2 linked regions of the Parashewanella spongiae genome follow. The protein of the gene in region 1 interacts with the protein of each later gene in a pairwise test. Links are inferred from orthologs where the notes say so. Each region holds a gene or a part of one and is shown in the gene's direction. Other genes may lie near its edges.

Region 1 (7,161 bases):
GTGGTTGAACCTAAAAACATCAGTTGAACGCTGAGTATACGAGTAACTATTTGAGCAATAATAAGATTTTATCATCATGGCTTTCACCCAATGAGTGAAGTGCTTTACGCTCACAAGCTTGCTAAAATGACTGCTATCTGCGTTGTAACTTTTGCAAGTAAAATAACTATTTGCTGCAAGCTACGCCTTATACCAATTACAGTAATTAAATTCCCAGCTCAGAGCTATGTATGTGTTCAAAGTACAAGTGAAATTGATGAAGACATAGTTATTACCGACATACAAAACTGTCGTTATTACATTGCTACGTTGAGACAGTTTTGCGTAGTAATTTGGACACATACAAGCTCCCGAAGGGCAAGACTAAAGGATTCCATTACTACGTTACAAGTTTTTGAATTATCCCGATAGTACTTCAAACTTGCGCCTTGTACTGAAATCCTTTAGCTCTTGCTAAGTGGGAAGTTAATTACTGTAATTGGTATTACTATCAGCCATTTTTTTCTACGCTTGAGAACGCAGTCAACTGATGTTTCTAAGTTGAACGGAATAATCTACATTTCAGGAGCCAACCGTTAAGATCGAATTAACAATTCCATTTATTATGTTCTTTTTGCCCCTAGAATCATCGATTGCTCAAGAAATGAGTTATAATGCCGATGCATAGAGTAATATTCCTGTCATTGAGATCGCTTATGTTACGTATCATTAGCACTGTTATGTTGTTATGTTTAAGTCTCACTGCAAAGGCAGAGCTAGAGGCCGTCGACATATATTCACAAAAGCAATTGTCACAGTTGATCCGTAATAACCAGTATTTGCAACGAGTAAAAGCAGATGATTGCCAGCTTGTGCAAGACATTGAAGCACGAGCTGAAGTATTAAAAGAGCCCTTGTATCAATTTTTATGGGGTGAAATGCTCAATACAGGGACCTGTGTGAACACTGACTTGAAGCGTGGTATGACTTTGGTGGCAGACAGTGCTAAACAAGGTTTAGCTGAGGCCATGTATCGTTTAGCCAGCTACCATGATAAAGGCGAGTTAGTGATACAAAATAAAGACAAGGCAATGAAGTATGCCTTGCCCGCTGCATACAGCGGTTATATTCCGGCACAAATGCTGTTGGTGAAGTTATTTATTGAAGATATCGGTAGCCCTGTAGACTATGAAACAGGTTACCGTTTATTGCATAACAATACTTTTGACTCGCAACATACTAAGCAACAAGCCGAACATTTATTACAGCAATTGGCGACAAAAATGCCCGTCAGTGCTGTTAAACGTGCAGAAAGAGGCTATTGAAGACCTTTTCTGCCATAAAAAATTGGAACATGAATGACAATAGACCCTCATTTTGAGCGTGAACAAGATAAATACGAAAACCCTATCCCAAGTCGTGAGTACATTTTAGCGTACTTAACCAAGCAAACCTCACCGATGACACGTGAAAAAATTGCTACCGCGTTAGACATCACCGATGAAGAACAACTCGAAGGCCTTCGTCGTCGTTTACGTGCAATGGAGCGTGATGGACAGTTAGTGTATACCCGCGGTCACAGTTATGGTTTGCCAGAACGAATGGATTTAATTACCGGCACTGTGTTAGGTCATCGAGATGGTTTTGGCTGGTTTAAGCCAGATGAAGGTGGCGATGATTTGTACATCTCCGCCCGTGATATGCAAATGTACTTTCATGGCGATAAAGTGCTGGCACAAAAAGCGGGATCAGATAAACGTGGCCGCCGTGACGCGCGCATTGTGCGTTTAGTATCAGAGCGAAAAGCGCCGCTGGTTGGTCGCTATTACCTCGATGCAGGAATGGGATTTGTTGTCGCCGATGACAGACGCATCAGCCAAGAAATACTCATACCTAAAGAAGATAAAAATGGTGCGAGACATGGCGATGTAGTCGTGCTCGAACTGACACGCCGTCCTAGCCGTTATATTAAAGCCACTGCGAAAGTTGTTGAAGTACTTGGTCAGCAAATGGCACCGGGTATGGAAATTCAGATCGCGCTGCGTAATTATGATCTGCCTCATGAATGGTCAAGTGTGATTGAAAAAAAATTACGCCGCATTCCTGATGACGTGACTGAAGAGGAAAAGCAAAACCGCGTTGATTTACGCCATTTACCATTAGTGACCATCGATGGTGAAGACGCCAGAGACTTTGACGATGCCGTTTATGCGGAAACTAAAAAAAGTGGTGGCTGGCGCTTGTGGGTCGCGATTGCCGATGTCAGTCATTATGTACGCACCGATTCAGCGTTAGATAAAGAAGCACAATCACGTGGTACATCGGTATATTTCCCATCACAAGTGATCCCAATGCTGCCTGAAAAGCTGTCGAACGGGTTATGTTCATTAAAGCCTAAGGTGGATCGTTTATGTATGGTGACTGAAATGACCATTTCAGCCAATGGTAAGTTATCAGGTTACAAATTCTATCCTGCGGTAATGCATTCCCATGCGCGGTTCACTTATACCCAAGTGGCGGCCATGCTCGAAGGCGCACAAGGGCTGGATGAACACCAAGCTTTACTACCACATTTACAGTGCTTACAGAGCTTATATTTAACCTTAAATGAGCAACGTGCTGTTCGAGGTGCTATTGGTTTTGAGACCCTTGAAACCCAGTTTATTTTTAATGAACAACGTAAAATTGAACGCATCGAACCACGCAGCCGTAATCAAGCACACAAAATCATTGAAGAATGTATGATTTTGGCTAATGTAGCCGCCGCGAAGTTTGTTAAAAAGCATAAAGGTGAAGTGTTATATCGTGTGCATGATTCTCCGTCTGATCAAAAGCTGAGTAACTTTAAAGCCTTTTTAGCCGAACGGGGTTTGACCATGGACGGCGGTAATGAGCCTGATCCAATTGACTATCAGAATTTGATGTTGGAGATAGCAGACAGGCCAGATGCTGAGTTGATCCAAGTGATGTTGCTGCGTTCGATGCGCCAAGCGGTCTATACACCTGACAATAATGGTCACTTTGGTTTAGCCTTAGAGCAATACGCACACTTCACATCGCCCATTCGTCGTTATCCAGACTTGGTATTGCATCGTGTAATTAGGCACTTACTGGCTAAAGAACAAGGCGAAAATAAAGAAAAATGGACACGTGATGGCGGTTATCATTATCAACTCGAAGAGCTGGATGTATTAGCGGAAACCTGTTCGAATTATGAACGCCGCGCCGATGAAGCTACGCGCGATGTCAGTGACTGGCTTAAGTGCGAGTTCATGCAGGATCATGTTGGTGATACCTTCGATGGTGTGATTGCTTCCGTAACTAACTTTGGTTTTTTTGTACGCCTTAACAAGTTGTTTATTGATGGGTTAGTTCATGTATCGACCTTGGCGAGCGATTATTTCCAATTTGATCCGAGTCGACAGCGTTTGATCGGTGAAAGCTCGGGACAAGTTTATCAACTCGGTGATGCAGTCACGGTTAGTGTTGCAGGGGTGAACCTTGATGACAGACAAATTGATTTAGCCATTGTGGGTGATTCAAAATCGAGGCGTAAAAGCGGAGCGCGTAAACCATTAACCGCAAGAGAGCGGGTTAATATTGAAGGTGCTAAGCAGGCTAAGTCAAAAAAGGAATCATCAACAGGTTCTGATAAAGCTAAATACTCACGCAAAGCTAAGGCAACAGATCCGAAAAAGAAAGACTCGGTGAAAAAAACAGCTAAAAATAAAACCCAAACTAACAATACAAAATCAGGAACTGCGAAGAAATCTAAAAGCAGAACTCGCGTGAAAAAACGAACAGTTAAGAAGTAAGATATTACTATGAAAAAACAAGATATGATGTACGGCATTTATGCCGTTGAATCTTTATTAACTCAAGCACCAGAACGTGTACTCGATTTATGGTTGTTGCAAGGTCGGGAAGATGACCGCCTAAAAAAAATTGTTTCGTTAGCTAACAATACTGGCGTTACGGTGCAAAGAGCAGCAAAAAAGACACTTGAAGATAAAGCACAAAGTGGCCAGCACCAAGGTGTTGTGGCACGAGTTAAGCCTGCGAAAGCTCTGACAGAAAACGATCTTGATGTTCTGCTCAAAAAAACAGATAAACCATTTTTACTGATTTTAGATGGGGTAACGGATCCGCATAATTTAGGCGCTTGTTTACGTAATGCTGATGCAGCAGGTGTTCATGGGATCATTATTCCAAAAGATAATTCGGTTACAGTTACCTCAACAGTGAGTAAAGTGGCTTGCGGCGCTGCTGAAATTGTGCCTGTTTTTCAAGTGACAAATCTGGCGCGCACCATGCGTCACATCCAACAAGTTGGTGTTTGGATTATTGGTACGGCGGGCGAAGCCGACAGTGATTTATATCAAGCAGACTTAAAAGGCTCACTGGCTATTGCAATGGGCGCAGAAGGAAAAGGACTACGTCGCCTTACCCGTGAAGCCTGTGATAGTTTAGTCTCCATTCCCATGGCCGGGCAGGTATCAAGTTTGAACGTGTCGGTTGCAACAGGTGTGTGCTTGTTCGAAGCGGTAAGACAAAGATAACTTACGATTTGATTTTAAAAGATAAAAAGGTAGCTGATATAGCTGCCTTTTTGGTAGATGGGAGAGTTATACCAATTTATTTAGGCTTAATATCGCCGCCAACTGATTTTCTAGGTTGAATAATGAATTCTGCATTACTTTTTATTTAATTTAACCGTTATTTACTTAAATTCGCGCACAATGGGAGTACGTAATTTATCTTGTAGAGTATCTTAGGTGTGTACTGCAAACGTGAGTCACGTTGGACCGCTAATTGAATTTTCATCAATTGAAACTTGGCAGTCCTATGAGAAAAAGAGCCATGAGACCTCATTTCATTCTGACTTAATAAAAGCGATGAAAAATGAGTGCATGACTAACTTATGCCTGAGTGTTAATGATTGCTCTGCGCTTATCGAGGCTCTGCTTAGCCTTGAAGAAAATAGAGTTGAGTATGTGCTCGAATGCTGTGAGCGCAAGGATTGGAATGCGGTTGAATTCAAACAAGAAGAGATAGAAAATATTCTTATTGCTTTGTACGTTATGGGGAAAATCAGCAAGTCAATTTACCTTTTTACTACACAAATTGTTTTAACATTCAAACAATTTAATCAATCCGTTATGCCGTCTCAGTACGCCATTGCAACATCTAATGTTGAAGTATTAGATCTCAACCATCCTAGTAACATAGAACACAAAGAACGAGTTTTAGCTTCATCTAGAGGTCAAGCAAGTAAACCTAAATTGCATCAATTCTTGACTGAATATGCGACTGAAGAAGCTCAGGTTATTTGTTGTCAATTAACCGATAAAGAAGCACCATTTTTTATAAGAAATGACAATATGACTTCTCCAAGGGTAAAAAATAGACAACAAAAAACGCCTGAAGAAATAATAGTAAGAGAATCAAAAGAAGCAAGAGACTGTAGGCCAGGAAAACCGAGGCGGTGGGCGAATGTGTTAATTGTTGTAGAAAGTGGGCCGGTGGTATTTGATTTTTATACCAAGCGCTTGTATATCTTATCGGTTTTAACAGTAGAGCGATTGTGTGAGTTACATGGCCATCCTATTGCAATGATGCCAGTGCTAGGAGCTACATCGGCTGAAGATATGAAAGTGATGAGACTTCAGCAACAACACCCTGTATTAGTGTATAACGATCTCGTGGATAACAATCTCACTTGTCCTGATCGTATCTATTGTGATCAGTTATTTGGTTTGCTGCATGATTTGTATCACGCCCAATTACTTAGCACAATTCCAAAGCCTTATCGGAATATGTTTCTCGATCTCGATACCTACTGCTTGCAATTCTTTGGAGTGGCAGACAATAGCCGAGCGATTGAAGGCTTCTCCCTCCTCATAGAAAGTGAGAATCAAGTATTCAAAAATTATTATTATAAGCTGTGTGATCTACTACTCAAGTATTCTAAAGCAACGCCTGCGAGAACATGGTTGACTTTTGATGAGGCGAAAAAATATCTGGAATTGAAGCAATCAATGGAGAAAAAGAGGCCATTTCTTGATCAAGAGTTTACGTTTGACGAAAAACTTGATCCAAATTTCATGGCTGGGCGGTATACTTTTAATCGACTAGAACTTATCCCAATGAACGCCGTCAACTTTATGTTCGTCAATTATTTGCTTTTTCAAAGTTGCTGTCAGCATGCCATTGAAAACCAAGCGTTACCTTGTAATAGCTTGTTTGAATCCTCAATTGAAAAGTTTATCGCTCACTTTGGTTTTAGAAAGGGGGCTAAAATTATCTTCAGTGACTTAAAGTTTGCCATGTTATTCTGGCAACATACCGCCAAGATGATTCACGAATCCAATTGTGAAAGTGGACCAAATCATTTTTGTAAAATCGGCTATAAAGCAAAAATAAGAAGGCAAGTGCGGACTTCTGTTGATAAGGAAGCACTAAAGGATACTCAGGCTAAATTACAAAGAAGAGCGTCTTTTAGCTAAAAAGTGGTGTATTTAAAAACAGAATATCATTCTTCAACCTAAATAAATCGGTTGGGAGCGTTCATATACGCAGAAAAAATTACTGATAGTAATACCAATTACAGTAACTTATCTCTCACTCAGCAAGAGCTAAAGGGTTTCAGTGCAAGGCACAAGCTCGAAGTACTATATTCCCTACGGCCGCCATACAAAGCTGGCGTTCAACGCACTTCGTGCTTTTGTCAGGATAATTCAAGTGTTTGTAACGCAGTAATGGAACCCTTTAGCCATGCCCTTCGGGAGCTTGTATGTACTCAAATTACTTCTCAAAATTGTCTTGACGTAGCAATGTAATAACGACAGTTGTGTATGTCGGTAACAACTATGTCTTCATCAATTTCGATTGCACTTTTAGTACATACATAGCTCTGAGTTGAGCATTTAATTACTGTAATTGGTAGTAAGGCATGAATAGCAGCAAGTAGTGGTTACCGACATACAAAACTGTCGTTACTTCGTTTCTACTTGAAAAATTTATAACGCCGCTAGCGGTGATTTTGGCAAGTGTATGAATGTTCAGCACTCACCTGATGGGTGAATTCGGGTTGTTTAATTTTGTATTTAACCGATTTATTTAGGTTCAACATCAATTAAAGCGATAAGCGGTAGCCAATCAGCTATCCTTTGAATTATCCCG
Region 2 (7,235 bases), 4.5 Mb from region 1 along the record:
CTGAATTTAACTTCAAAGCGAGTTCAGCAAATTTTAAATAATAATTGAGGCTAATTAGAGCATATTAGCTGGTTTTAATGAATTAAATTCTTGGCTTATTTTATCTTGATAACCGTCCTTGAACATAGGCATAGATCAATTCACACAGACTTTGTCCAACTTGTTTTCTTCCATTTTCGACAGATATTGGATGACAAGACGGTGCCGCTTCGGCGAGGTGCAAATATTGGCAGTCACAATACTTTGCCATGTGATGCACATAATGAGCGGCATCGAGTAAGGGGATGCCAGCGGCTGTCATGGCGCTGGATGGAAAGTTTTCGATAGCATCAAGGTCGAGTTCTAGTCCTAATTTCATTGTCGTGTTGTTAACCATAGTGCTGATTTCATCGAGAGCGTTCAATAGGCTGATTTCACGGCGGATCCAAACCTGCTGAAAACTGTGCCAACTGCCGCCAAATTGTTGTAATTGTTCTAGGTTTTTAGCACTGTTTTTTAATTCATGTAAACCAAGCACGTGGTAAAAACCAAGAAAACCTTCAGCCGCTGCATAACTGAATCCGTTACCGCTGTGGCGACCTTCTTTAAGCCTAAAATCAGAATGTGGATCAAGGTTTACAGCGGCTACTGGTTGGTTATGAGTTTCATAGCAGGCTTTCAGTAGACCGTATGCGTTGTTGTGTCCGCCGCCTATGGCTATAGGTTCAATGCCAGCCGCTAATATAAGTTTGATGAGTTGACTAACACGAACATCGATTTTGGCGACACTGTTGCGGATTGCGCTCACGTCATTGTTATCATCGGGCTGTAGATCTTGAGTGTGGATTTCGCCCAAAAGCGCACATTCATTACCGTTTAAAAATGTATTGGATTGCAAATTAACCCATTGCTCAACGGCCGCGCCAAAACCATCTCCAGCACCTCCACGACCTAAATTTCCTTTGGGGCCTAAATCTTCGACAATGCCAATCAAGCCAAATTTAACGCCTTGAGCTTTAAGCTTGTCTAATTGCTTGGGTAAATCTTGCGAGTCTTGCAATACGTGGATGGTATCACCAAGTCGAGTTTCACCGATTCGGTGATTTATCCACGAAGAAATTGTTGTTTTCGTGTAAGGCCTGAACCAGAACATATTTCATAATCTGATAGAAATGTTATGGGAATATTATCACATGTGGAATTTTGCGTAAAAAGTCACATTTATATAAGGAAGTCTGATTTAGGTCATAAACTGCAACAAAAGCATTTGCTAATCTCACAGAACATCGCTTCCCGTAAGTCAATTTTGACGGAGAAGGGTTACATTTTTACTTCCTTTTAAAAATATATGTGTGGAGAACTCAGTAATGACCATCAATTTGCCTATCGAGCTCTATCGGGTCGAGCAAGTGCGTCAAGCTGAAGAAGCCATGTGTGAAAAAGACAGTGAAAAACTGTATCAGCTGGTGGAGTTAGCGGGAAAAGCCGCCGCAGAATTTATTTTAAAGCGCAATTTAAAACAAAAAAATATAGTTATATTAATTGGTACAGGTAACAACGGTGCCGATGGATTAGTATTGGCGCGAGAATTACGTCAACAAAGGCTTCAGCCAGATCTTGATGTGCACGTAATGGGGCTGAATAATACAACGTCCACGGTCGAATTTCAGCAAGCCAAGCAAAAATTCGAGCAAGTAGGCGGTCAAGTACTTTCCATTGTTCCGAAGCAAATTCAATCGGCTGATCTAATTGTCGATGCGTTATTCGGTATTGGTTTATCAAGGCCGCTAAGTGAGGATTTTGACCCGCTTATTAACATTATCGAAGACAACAAAGCTTGGACAATCAGTTTGGATGTACCTTCAGGTCTTTGTGCAAATACTGGCACCAGTGATAGATCAATACGCGCGGATCAAACATTAGTGTTTGGAGCGCTCAAACGAGGTTTATTTACTTACCAAGCCCGTCATTATTGTGGTGATATTCAATTAATTGATCTTGGGTTACAAACATTTTTGCCAGAAGCTGATTGTAAACTGATCCAAAGTGATTTTTTGAAAGGAAAATTAGGGCAAAGAGCTAAACATATACATAAAGGTGATTCAGGAAAAGTGACAGTCATTGGTGGTGATATCGGTATGCCCGGTGCGGTAAGGCTGTGTGGAGAAGCCTGTTTACGTGCGGGGAGCGGTATGGTTGCGGTGATCAGTCGACCTGAAAACCTAGCAGTTGTGTTGGCACATCGCCCAGAGTTGATGTTTTGTCCAGCTGAATTTGTCGATATGGAAATTTACCATCGATTGGGCTGGGCCAGCGTGTTGGTGTTAGGCCCAGGGCTCGGGCGTGAGGGCTGGGGACTTAACTTGTTTAAGGCAACATTGCTTAGTGAAAAGCCGATTGTGATGGATGCTGACGCCTTATATTTTTTAAGCAAGAATCCACAAAAGCAATCAAACTGGGTATTAACCCCACATTCAGCTGAGGCTGCAAGACTACTCGGTAGCAGTGTTGTAGAGGTAGAAGCTGATCGTTTTCAGGCCGTTAAAGCATTGCAAAGTCGGTACGGCGGTGTGGTTGTATTAAAAGGCGCGGGTACTTTGATCTGTGATGGAGAGCAAACGGTTGTTGCTGCTGTAGGTAACCCCGGCTTAGCCAGTGGCGGTTGTGGCGATGTGTTATCCGGTATTATTGCGGCGTTAATTGCCCAAGGAGTGGATTTAGCTTCTGCTGCTAAAATGGGTGTTGTGGTACATGGCTACGCTGCTGATATCGCAGTGAGTAAAGGTGAAAGAGGTATGGTAGCCAGCGATTTGATGACGCCAATTCGGCATATTATTAATCGATGTTAAGTGTTAATGGTTATTGAAACCTTAAAGAAGTTTAGAACGTCGTGATACTGCGTGTCACACAGCCCAAAGGGGAATTCACCAGCAAATTTCCCTTTGAAAAACCAGTGCCGTCCCAACCAAGTTGATATCCTCTTCGTTCATCGCCGATAATGACTGGCGCTTTCATGTGGCAAACATCGCTCCGACGAAAGCTAATACCAATTAGGGATCTGGCGATTTAGAAAGTACCAACCTTTGTCATACCAGCGAAGACTGGTATCTAGTAGTCCATTCAAAAACAAATAATGAACGAATGGTTATATCCTAACAACTCCTGAACACAAGAAACACTGGAGTTGTTATGAGGGTTAAATACCACGTTCGTTTGAGTAATGAAGAACGTTCAATGCTTGAGGCTTTGATAAAGCAGAAGAAACCACGTGTTGTTCAACATAAGAAACGACACGCCCAAATTTTACTTGCTATTGATGAGAATAATTCGCCACTGACCAATCAACAGATTGCTAAAGCACTAAACATCTCACCACTTGCAGTAACGAGCCTTAGAAAGCGTTTTGTCGAAGAAGGATTAGAAGTCGCTGTGAATAGCAAACACAGCCATCAAGGCCGCAGACGCATAATGGATGGCGAAGCCGAAGCACACCTAATTGCACTGGCCTGCTCTACGCCTCCTGAAGGACGTTGCCGTTGGACATTAAATCTTCTTAGAGACAAGATGATTGAACTCAAATATATCGATAACATATCAAGAACTTCTGTTCATTATGCGTTAAAAAAAATGAACTTAAACCATGGCTTAAAGAAGAGTGGTGTATACCTAAAGAGGAAAACGCTGCTTTCGTGAGTGCTATGGAAGATATATTAGAACTCTATAAACTTCCTTACAATCCTAAGCGTCCTTTAGTATGCCTTGATGAAACCAGCAAACAACAAGTTAAAGAAGTTCGCAATCCGTTACCCTTAGTTTCAGGTTATCCAGAGCGATACGATACAGAGTATGAGCGTAACGGTGTCAGCAACCTGTTCATGATATTTGAGCCTTTAGCGGGCTGGCGACATGTTGAAGTCACTGAACACAGAACGGCCATTGATTGGGCTCATCAAGTAAAAGCCTTAGTAGACGGGCGTTATAAGGACGCTGAGACAATTGTATTAGTTGAGGATAACTTGAATACTCATACACCGGCTTCATTTTATAAGGCCTTCGAACCAGAAGAAGCTCGTAGGTTGATCAATAAAATAGAATTTCATTACACGCCAAAGCACGGAAGTTGGTTGGATATGGCTGAAATTGAATTAAGTATCTTGAGCAGGCAATGCTTAAAGTAGAGTAGGCTACTGGCTTCGCTATCGCTTATCCAGCAGCCCCTCTTCGATTCCGTGCATGAGGTTTTCCCTCACACGGCTCTGTTGTTACACTTCTCTCAGCCCCTTCACTTTGCTTATCATCTTGTCGTGGGTAAATACTCAAGACCAGCTTGGCGTAATTTTTCGTAAGCACCTCGTGATAGATACTTGCTTCGACGTTGACTTAAGCGACGATGCCAGCGATAGAACCGGTTTACTACAAATCCATTTATTCTGAAAAATACACCTCTGGGATAACCTATCCCACCAAAATAGTGTTTCCATCCCCTCAGAACTTGATTAACCTTATTTATCAGTACGCCAAGTGTATTTGAGGTTCGGTGTTTCACTATGTCTCTGATTTTATTTTTCAGCTTTGTTTGGCTCTTCTTAGACGCCTCTATCTTGATGTAACTGGTGCCTTTGATGAGGCCTGTGATCCGTTGAAAGTTAAAACCGAGGAAATCAAACTCATTCATCAGCTTTCCCATATCCACACAGTGGGTTTTACTTTGATTTAGCTTCAGACCTTCATCACTTAATTGCTGTGTTATCCAGTCCAGTTGCTCTTGTGTGTAGGTTTGCTTATGAAGTACAACAAAATCATCTGCATAGGTAACGATTTTACACGGTGTTTTTTCGTGTATTTTCAAACAGAAATCGTTGAGATAGATGTTAGCCAGTAGTGGAGAGATAACTCCGCCTTGCGGAGTGCCACATCGGCTTGCTTCTATTCGCCATTTCCCGTTGACCGTCTCTATGCTGATGGGCGCTTTGATAAAGCTTTTCAGCAAACTCAGAAAGCTGCTGTCGCTTATTCGCCTTTCTACTTTTGCCATCAACTTAGCGTGCGGGATGGTATCGAAATAGGCGCTCAAGTCAGCATCAAGTACGTGCTGATAGCCTTGTTTTAGGCTCATTTCAATGACTTTTACCGCTTGCTGGGCGCTTCGACATGGACGATAACCATAACTGTGTTCATGTAAATGAGGTTCGTAGACGGGTTGCATCACTATTGTCATCGCCATTTGCACAATTCTGTCACTGATTATCGGGATCCCAAGTTTCCGCGTTTTGCCGTTGTCTTTGAGTATTTCTACTCGTTTGACTGGGCTAGGTCGATAGTTTTTCTGTTGTAATTGAGTTTGAATTTCTTTTAACAGCGCAACGACTTTCTTTTGCTGCTCTAGATAACTGAATGTGATGCCATCAATTCCTGCTCCGCCTTTATTGGCTTTGCATCGTCGATAGGCTTCTTCGAGTATATCTAGGCGACTGAGTTTATCGTACAAGCTGTAAAATCGAAGCTCCGAGTTAAGCTTTGAGCGTAAGTAAAGTTTTCGCTGTAATATTCTGATATTTACTGGAGTGTTAGCCATATGGCAATTTCACCTCAAAAGTTACGTTAAAAACGGGTGTAACACTGAGCCCCTTCCCTGATGTGAAGTTATGTTGTCTTCACGGTTAACGGTACTATGGGCTCATCCGACTGCCTGAGCGCCCTATCTGAAATTTCGGTTTACCTTATATTCGGATAGTGGAAGTCACTACCTTCCAACACTCAGGCTCTCCCACGTTCACTTTATTTCCTTCAATACATGCCACTTCATATTACGCCGGAAGATCAAACAGATGCATTTACCAGTTGCTTCTCTGTTTGTGTCAGGGTTCGTCAACTAGGAAAGACTCCCCATCTTCATTTTTTGATTTACGACGCTTAACTGAATTCGCTTGATGCTGCGGCCTACATTGCATCTCAACCTTTATTCAAGGCCTTTGTCACAGGGCTTCATGTCATAGCGGTTACCCATTATGCATGCCCGTCAGATTTCGGGATGAACTGGTAATTATCCCGTCAGGTACGTTTCAACCTGATGGACTTATTATAAATAATAACGTTGCTGTCTCTGGTTTATGGCCATGTAATCGCTTGGCTGCGTATACGTTGAGACAAATCCCGCAACAGAATAAAGCGCTTCGTGGCGCTCCCTAGAAACATCAGTTGACTGCGTTCTCAAGCGTAGAAAAAATGGCTGATATTAAGACGTAGCTTGCAGCAAGTAGTTATTCTACTTGCAAAAGTTACAACGCAGATAGCAGCCATTTTAGCAAGCTTGTGAGCGTAGAGCATTTCACTCATTGGGTGAAAAACATGATAATAAAATCATCCAATTGCTCAAACAGTTACTCATATACTCAGCGTTCAACTGATGTTTTTAGGTTATACCGAAGAATACCCGATCAGGAAACACTAAATACTGAAGTCGAAGCCTGGGTTACCGAGCGTAATGAGTCCAAGGCTAAGATGAACTGGCAGTTCACGACTGAGGAGGCATGTATAAAATTAAAGAAACTTTACCCCGTACTCCCAGAGTAAAGTGAGCCTTTTAACAGAAGTTCACTGATTAACGAAATCCAGTTACACATTCGTTAATCAAAGCATGAAAAGCTAGAATCCTACTGACTTGCCAAGGGGTGGGAGGAGGTGTTTTGTTCAGACATCACTTATTTGTTAATTGATTGTGAACAAAAGTTAAGTAAGAGTTTAAAACAATAAATATCGATACATGATTCTTAGTTCTCCTATGACTATGTGTGGGTGGATAATAAAGTGTAAAACTTAACATTAATGATTGAAACTAATATAATAAAGTTTGAAACTTTATTAGCTTTTTAAGCTGGTGATCTCCTTCTTTCTAACCAGCTTTTGCCCCAAAACGTGTCGTTTTCAGTATTGCTTGTTCAGTAAATTGTCGTCATTCCTGCGAAGGCAGGAATCCAGTGTCTTTGTAAATTTAGAAGAAACTTTGTGCCGTTAATTGATAGCTGTAACAGTCAAAAAAGCACTGGATGCCCGACTAAAGCATTCGGGCATGACGTGTGCGGTTTTAGGTAAAGTTCCTGAATGCTGCGACGTTTATGCCCATTTCCGTGCCAGCAACAGCAATTTACTGTGAAACTATTCCTAATTATTAACACTTCAATCATTCGACAAACAATTAACAAACCATTTTTCAGGAAATTACTGAGATATAGCACAAAACAAGTGACAAATATAAT

Evidence for each region.
Region 2: the proteins of rlmB (region 1) and E2I05_RS01930 interact in binary tests that used the Escherichia coli proteins (3 or more experiments, as listed by UniProt). The link is inferred for Parashewanella spongiae from one-to-one orthologs.

Annotation. Positions count from the first base shown.
Region 1 is NZ_CP037952.1:5,053,895-5,061,055, reverse strand. Bases 2,909-5,670 are described here. They hold rlmB (23S rRNA (guanosine(2251)-2'-O)-methyltransferase RlmB), read left to right. Parts: upstream 2,909-3,803; coding sequence 3,804-4,538; downstream 4,539-5,670. Other genes in these bases: E2I05_RS20025 (hypothetical protein), read left to right, coding at 4,770-5,670; rnr (ribonuclease R), read left to right, coding at 2,909-3,794. In the rest of the region: E2I05_RS20040 (tetratricopeptide repeat protein), read left to right, coding at 696-1,304; more of rnr, read left to right, coding at 1,338-2,908; more of E2I05_RS20025, read left to right, coding at 5,671-6,485. UniProt on the Escherichia coli protein: Specifically methylates the ribose of guanosine 2251 in 23S rRNA.
Region 2 is NZ_CP037952.1:548,527-555,761, forward strand. The notes cover bases 752-3,587. They hold E2I05_RS01930 (NAD(P)H-hydrate dehydratase), read left to right. Parts: upstream 752-1,346; coding sequence 1,347-2,828; downstream 2,829-3,587. Other genes in these bases: E2I05_RS01925 (arginase family protein), read right to left, coding at 752-1,132; E2I05_RS01935 (helix-turn-helix domain-containing protein), read left to right, coding at 3,169-3,587. In the rest of the region: more of E2I05_RS01925, read right to left, coding at 101-751; more of E2I05_RS01935, read left to right, coding at 3,588-3,672; E2I05_RS01940 (IS630 family transposase), read left to right, coding at 3,642-4,157; ltrA (group II intron reverse transcriptase/maturase), read right to left, coding at 4,274-5,554; E2I05_RS22890 (hypothetical protein), read left to right, coding at 6,328-6,552. UniProt on the Escherichia coli protein: Bifunctional enzyme that catalyzes the epimerization of the S- and R-forms of NAD(P)HX and the dehydration of the S-form of NAD(P)HX at the expense of ADP, which is converted to AMP.